3 regions of the Pseudarthrobacter sp. PvP004 genome follow, and region 1 is predicted to be linked to each of the others. Evidence: riboswitches for the same ligand, from Rfam matches in the RefSeq annotation. Region 1 holds a riboswitch; each other region holds the start of a gene.

Region 1 (2,262 bases):
TGCTATATCCGGGAAAGTAGCGATGTTGACCAAGGTGGGAACGATCGGCACTGACTGTTCCACCAAGCGGGGAAGGTGTCGCGGCAGGAGACCGGTGGCGTGCTCTATGCAGTCGATATTGGCATCGAGCATGTCGTCGATGGTGTCCTCGGCGAAACAGTGAGCCGTGACCCTGGCACCTTCATCATGCGCGGCCGAAATGGCGTCCCTCACGATCTTCGCCGGGAAAGAGGCAGCGAGATCGCCAACGCCGCGATCGATCCAGTCACCCACCAGCTTTACCCAGCCGTCGCCGTCGCGGGCTTCCTTTCGGACGGTCTCCACGAGGTCGCCGGGCTCAATCTCGTGGCCCAACCCGCGGAGGTAACGTCGGCTCCGCGCGATATGCCGGCCTGACCGGATCAACCGGGGCAAGTCCGATCGCTGCTGTACCCAGCGGGTGTCTGAGGGCGATCCGCAATCGCGGATCAGCAGCGTCCCGGCGACGAGGTCTGCTTGTGCCTGGGCAAGCGTGGCCTGCTCGTCAACCGCTCCTCCAACGCCGAGTCCGATATGGCAGTGTGCGTCAACAAAACCCGGCAGGACCCAGCCATCCAATACCTTGTCCGGCGAGGCAAGGGGACGTTCAAACGTCAGTTTGCCGTCGATGGACCACAGCCCGCGGCGCTCTTCGTCCGCCGAGACGAGCACGGGTCCACTGAATTCGATGATGTTGGCCATGGCAAAAGCGTAGCTGCGGTGGCTAACCAGAGCCTGCTGTACTCATGTGACTGGGAGCCCGCCGGGAGCTGTGGTAGCTTCGTCTACGACCACACGGGAGCCCTTGCAGGGGCTGAGATCGGACTGATGCAGTCTGCGACCGTTGAACCTGTCCGGGTAATGCCGGCGAAGGAAGTGAGTATTCCCTTGAGCACCGCAGAAACACAGCACAGCCCTGTTCAAAATCAGATCAACGCAGGCCAAAACCAGATCAACGCAAGCGAAAACGCTCCTGAGCCCGTCACGCAATCGTTGAAGTCCCACTCGTTGGCGTGGCTGGAAGACCGCGACAACGGCATACGTGTCCCCGTCACGGAGATCGCTTTGGAGCCCTCCCCCAACGGGCAAGCCAATCCCCCTTTGCAGGTGTACCGAACAGCAGGCCCGGGCAGCGATCCGGTGGTGGGGTTGGAGCCGTTCCGTGCACCGTGGATCGAAGCCCGCGGAGACACGGAGGCCTATTCTGGTCGGGAACGAAACCTACTCGACGACGGCAAGTCCGCGGTTCGGCGTGGAGCAGCGTCAGCGGAGTGGAAGGGCGCGCAACCTGTGCCGCGCCGCGCCGTCGAGGGTAGGACCGTCACGCAGATGCACTACGCGAAGCAGGGAGTTGTGACTCCTGAAATGCAGTTCGTCGCGTTACGGGAAAACTGCGATGTTGACCTTGTCCGCAGCGAAGTTGCCGCGGGAAGAGCGATTATCCCGAACAACATCAACCACCCCGAATCCGAGCCGATGATCATTGGCAAGGCTTTCTTGGTGAAGATCAACGCCAACATCGGAAACTCTGCAGTCACCAGCTCCATCGCCGAGGAGGTGGACAAGCTGCAGTGGGCAGCCCAGTGGGGCGCTGACACAGTGATGGACCTCTCTACGGGAGATGACATCCACACGACGCGCGAATGGATCATCCGCAACTCCCCCGTTCCGATCGGAACAGTCCCTATCTACCAGGCGCTGGAAAAAGTGAACGGCGAGGCCAACAAGCTGACGTGGGAAATCTTCCGCGATACCGTGATCGAGCAATGCGAGCAGGGCGTGGACTACATGACCATCCACGCGGGCGTTCTGCTGAGGTACGTGCCGTTGACCGCCAACCGGGTCACGGGCATCGTGTCCCGCGGCGGTTCGATCATGGCCGGCTGGTGCTTGGCGCACCACCAAGAGAACTTCCTGTACACGCATTTTGACGAGTTGTGCGAAATCTTCGCCAAATACGATATCGCGTTTTCCTTGGGTGACGGGCTCCGCCCCGGTTCCATCGCCGACGCGAACGACGCCGCGCAGTTCGCCGAGCTGGATACGCTCGCTGAGCTGACACAACGGGCGTGGGAGTTCGACGTGCAGGTCATGGTGGAAGGCCCGGGGCACATTCCCTTCCATCTGGTGCGTGAAAATGTGGAGCGCCAGCAGGAACTGTGCAAGGGTGCGCCGTTCTACACGTTGGGTCCGCTGGTTACCGATATCGCCCCCGGCTATGACCACATCACCTCGGCCATCGGC
Region 2 (2,262 bases), 3.6 Mb from region 1:
GCCGTCCAAGAGGACGCCGCCCGTGACCCGCCCGGCCCCTGCGGCCGCGCTGGACCCTGCGGCCGATCCCGGCTGCAGGACCACGATCCGGTCCACCAGGTCTTTCCACACAGAGACGCGGTGTTCCACCACAACCAGCGTGGCACCTGTCTTGTCCAGGCAGCGCCCAACAGCATCCCGGACCTCCAGCACACCTGCCGGGTCCAGGTTGGCTGTTGGTTCGTCCAGAAGGATCAGGCCGGGGCGCATGGCCAAAATGCCCGCAAGCGCGAGGCGCTGCTTCTGGCCCCCGGAGAGTGCCGCCGTCGGGTGATCCAACGCCAGGCCGCCACCCGCGGCGGTACGCAACCCGACGTCGTCGAGCGCTTCATGGACGCGGGACCAGATTTCGTCCCGCGGAACTGCAAGGTTCTCCGCGCCGAAGGCGACGTCGTCGCCAACCCGCGACAAGACCACCTGCGTTTCCGGATCCTGCTGCATCAGTCCGGCACGGCCACGCTGCTCGCGGGGCGCGACGCCGTCGATCAGCAGGGAGCCGGTCTCATCCGAGTCGTCTTCCTCATCCCCCAGCACCCCGGCGAGGGCGTGCAGGAGGGTCGACTTGCCGGCGCCCGAAGGGCCCAGCAGCAGAACCCGTTCCCCCGGTTCGATCCGAAGGTCCAGGCCTTGAATGGCAGGCTGGGCCCGGCCGGCATGCCGCCATCCCCAGCCCTCGGCGGAGATGGCGGCAGGCCGGACCGTGCCGCTTTGCGTGGCGGACATCAGTTGAAGACTGGCTCCGAAGCGGCCTTGCGCGAGGCGAAGGAGCTCAGCACCCCGGTCTTGGCGAGGCCGCGCGTCGCAACCCAGGAGAGGGCGCCGGCGATGATGGCACCGGAGATCGTGGTGAAGGTGATGTAGGCCAGCTTGTCGATGGCCTCGTAGGCGATGTTCCAACCCCATGGCAGGAAGGAGTCGTTCAGGCCGCAGAAGAGGCCCGCGCCGGCGCCCGCAAGGAGCGCGGTGGGCAGGTTGAACTTCTTGTACCTGAAGGCGGCGAAGATGAGCTCGGCGCCCAGGCCCTGCAAAACGCCGGATATCAGCACCGTGGTGCCGTACTGCGAGCCCATGATGAGCTCACCGGTGGCGGCGACGGCTTCGCAGAACAGCGCAGCACCGGGCTTGCGGATAATGAGCATTCCCAGGACCGCGGGAATCATCCAGCCACCGGCAATCAAGCCTGTGAGCGGCGGATACGTCGCGTTCATGGGGATGGATACCAGTGCCGCGCCCTGGGACCATGCCCAGAAGATCACGCCGCCGGCGATGGCGATAAGAGCCGCCACAACGATGTCTACAACGCGCCAGTTATAACTGGCCTTCTTCACGTTTACCGTGGTCATTTTCTGCCTCCTGAGGTTACAGGAGGGGAAAGTGCTCCCCGGATCCCGGGTCCGGCTCGCGCCGTCCGCATCCGGACACTCTGAGAAGCTCGACTCCCTTGCGCCGGTACTAACCGGATCAGGTTCGAGGGTCTGCGGCTGTCCGCACTCTCAGCGCCCTCGCGTCTCCTGCATCTCTGCAGAGTCCGACGGCGGCGCTCCCCTGTCGTTATCAAATCTGCCCTGATGGGCTGGTTCAGTTTACACCTGAGTCCGTGGCGGGCGCTGCGGTCCAGTCACAATCGCCTTCCCGTCCTTGAGGTGCCCGCTGCCAAGCGCGTTGCGAGGCCCGCTCTACACCTTTCCCGCACGCCATTCCCTGCACACCAGGCCTAACAACGAGACGGGGGTGCGTTGCGAGGCCCGCTCTACACCCCTCCCCCACGCCATTCCCTGCACACCAGGCCTAACAACGAGACGGGGGTGCGTTGCGAGGCCCGCTCTACACCCCTCCCCCACGCCATTCCCTGCACACCAGGCCTAACAACGAGACGGGGGTGCGTTGCGAGGCCCGCTCTGCACCTTTCCCGCACGCCATTCCCTGCACACCAGGCCCCACAACAGGACCTGAGAGAATGAATCAGCAGACTTCACCGCGGCAAAGGGGCACATTTCATGACGGACATCTCCGGCTCGGGACTTACAGACACCAACGCCGTGGCGGAACCCCGCCTGGCAGCGAGCGTCATCCTGCTCCGCGACGCCTCGGACGGCCTCGAAGCCTTCGTCCAACACAGGGTGAGCACCATGGACTTTGCCGCCGGAATGGTGGTCTTCCCTGGCGGACGCGTCGATGCCGCCGATCAGAGCGGGTGGGACTACCCGGCGGAGCTGCTTCAAC
Region 3 (2,262 bases), 350 kb from region 1:
CTGATCAGGCGGGCCTTGGCTGACGACCCGCGCCTGGCCTCGCGCCTTGCATTGTGGGGTCGCCGCTTGGTGGGGGAGGCTTTGACGCAGGCGCAGCGCGTCGGCATGGAACACCCCCTGCTGGGACCATTGCTGAAAGGCGGCGGGGGTGCGCGTGCAGCGGTCAGGAGCTTAACGACGGAACTCGCCGATAAACACGGGCGCCGGATGACAGGCCTTGGCCTGACCGCGTAGCGGCTAAGACCGCTTGAATTCGGCGGGAAACTACACGGTGTCCAGTGCTTGCAGCAGCGACTTGGCTGCCGCCGTCGGGTCCGTTGCCTCGGTGATGGCACGGACCACGACGATCCGGCTGGCTCCCGCTTCCACTACCTGTTCAACGTTGCTGAGGTCGATGCCACCAATGGCGAACCAAGGAAGTGTCACAGCATTGCCCGAACGCTTTTCCGCTTCTGCGGCATATGTGACCAAGTCCAGCCCCACCGCCGAGCGGCCGGGTTTGGTAGGCGTTGCCCAGACCGGACCCACGCAGAAATAGTCCAGTCCCAGGGGGCCCTGGGAGGTGGCGACTGCCGCATCGATTTGTTCCTGTGTGTGGGTGGAAAGACCGATGCCGGTCACGTTCGGCAAGAGGGTTCGCGCTGCCGTCAGGGGCAGGTCCTTTTGACCGATGTGGAATACAGGAGACCCGGAAATACTGGCAACATCGGCCCGGTCGTTGACAGCCCAAAGCCGTCCGTGCCGTTGTGCGACGCTCCGCAAAACGGCCAGCAATTCAAGCTCCTCGGCAGCTTCCAGAGTCTTGTCGCGGAGCTGGATGATGTCAACGCCTCCAGCGAATGCGGCGTCCACAAAGTCTTCGAAATCGCCCTGCCGTTGACGGGCATCAGTGCACAGATAGAGGCGGGCGGAGGCGAGGGCGTCAGGCTGGGTCATGGAAACCAGAGTAGTTCCTCTAAACTGGGCACGTACTGCGGGAGCCGCGACATTCGTCATATGACTGTCCGGCTGAGAGGGCTTCAGCGCCGACCGCTTGACCTGATCCGGCTAGTACCGGCGTAGGGAAGGAAACGAATGGCAGGTCCCCGCCATACCCCCATCCAGGCAGACGTGGCCGTCATTGGCGGCGGCATCATAGGCCTTGGCATCGCTCATGAAGCCCGGCGACTTGGCCGTTCAGTGGCGCTGATCGATCCCGTCCCGGCCTCGGGTGCAACGTTCGCCGCCGCCGGAATGCTTGCACCCGTCAGCGAACTGCATTATCAGGAGGGAGACCTCCTGGAATTGATGGTCGAATCTTCGCGGCTGTGGCCTTCCTTCGTGGACGGACTGCACGTGGGTGGAGAGGGCAGCGGATACCGCACGACGCCGACCCTCGCCGTGGGTGCCGACGCAGCCGACCGCAGGGCGCTCGCAGACCTGAGGTCCGTGCAGCTCGCAGCTGGATTGGGAGTTGAACCTCTGGCCCTGCGGGACGCGAGGCAACGCGAGCCGCTCCTCAGCCCACAGATTTCCTGCGCTTTCGATATTCCCGCCGACCACCAAGTGGATCCGCGAAAGCTCGCCGCATGCCTCCTGGCTGGATTAGCAAACCATTCACCTGACGACGGTTCCTGGGTGTCCGGGGCCGATGACGGATTCGCCGTTCCTTCCCCGGCACGCGGTGTGCTGAGGGATGACGGGCGGGTCACCGGAGTGGAACTCGAATCCGGAGTCGTGGTCCGCGCCGCGGAGACCGTGGTGGCCAACGGGCTGGGGGCATCCCAACTGTCGGGGCTCCCTGAGGGACTGAACCTTCCGGTGAGGCCGGTCTATGGCGACATCCTCCGGCTTCGCGTCCCCGACAACCTCCGGCCCTTGGTCACGTCCACTGTTCGGGGGATGGTTCGAGGCGTTCCCGTCTACATAGTTCCCCGGGATGACGGAACCGTGGTGATTGGGGCGACGCAACGCGAAGACGGATTGTCAGCGTCTTCCAACGCGGTCTCTGCCGGCGGCGTCTACCAGCTGCTGAGGGATGCCCAAGCCCTGGTCCCCGCAGTTGCGGAATTGGAACTCCTTGAAGCAACCGCCCGCGCCCGCCCTGGAACCCCGGACAACGCCCCCCTGCTCGGACGGGTCAGCGGTCCCCACGGCGACACTGACGGCCTGGTGATCGCCACAGGTTTCTTCCGCCACGGTGTGCTCCTGACTCCCGTGGCCGCCAGAATCGTGGGCGAACTCATCAGCGGCACAACGGACCCTCGATGGACTCCGTTCCTG

What was found. Region 1 has a riboswitch for thiamine pyrophosphate ahead of thiC (phosphomethylpyrimidine synthase ThiC). Riboswitches for the same ligand answer to the same signal wherever they lie in the genome.
Region 2: it holds a riboswitch for thiamine pyrophosphate, as region 1 does, so the genes downstream of both, J3A64_RS20970 (ECF transporter S component) here and thiC (phosphomethylpyrimidine synthase ThiC) in region 1, are expected to answer to the same signal.
Region 3: it holds a riboswitch for thiamine pyrophosphate, as region 1 does, so the genes downstream of both, thiO (glycine oxidase ThiO) here and thiC (phosphomethylpyrimidine synthase ThiC) in region 1, are expected to answer to the same signal.

The regions. Positions count from the first base shown of each region.
Region 1 is NZ_JAGINL010000001.1:984,114-986,375, reverse strand. Features, by position in the region: gene J3A64_RS04450 (amidohydrolase family protein) at 1-720, opposite strand, end outside; TPP riboswitch at 804-911, shown strand; gene thiC (phosphomethylpyrimidine synthase ThiC) at 907-2,262, shown strand, end outside.
Region 2 is NZ_JAGINL010000001.1:4,591,149-4,593,410, reverse strand. Features, by position in the region: gene J3A64_RS20975 (ABC transporter ATP-binding protein) at 1-762, opposite strand, end outside; gene J3A64_RS20970 (ECF transporter S component) at 762-1,382, opposite strand; TPP riboswitch at 1,460-1,596, opposite strand; gene J3A64_RS20965 (NUDIX hydrolase) at 2,037-2,262, shown strand, end outside.
Region 3 is NZ_JAGINL010000001.1:630,539-632,800, forward strand. Features, by position in the region: gene J3A64_RS02885 (ferritin-like fold-containing protein) at 1-234, shown strand, start outside; gene thiE (thiamine phosphate synthase) at 265-936, opposite strand; TPP riboswitch at 964-1,082, shown strand; gene thiO (glycine oxidase ThiO) at 1,075-2,262, shown strand, end outside.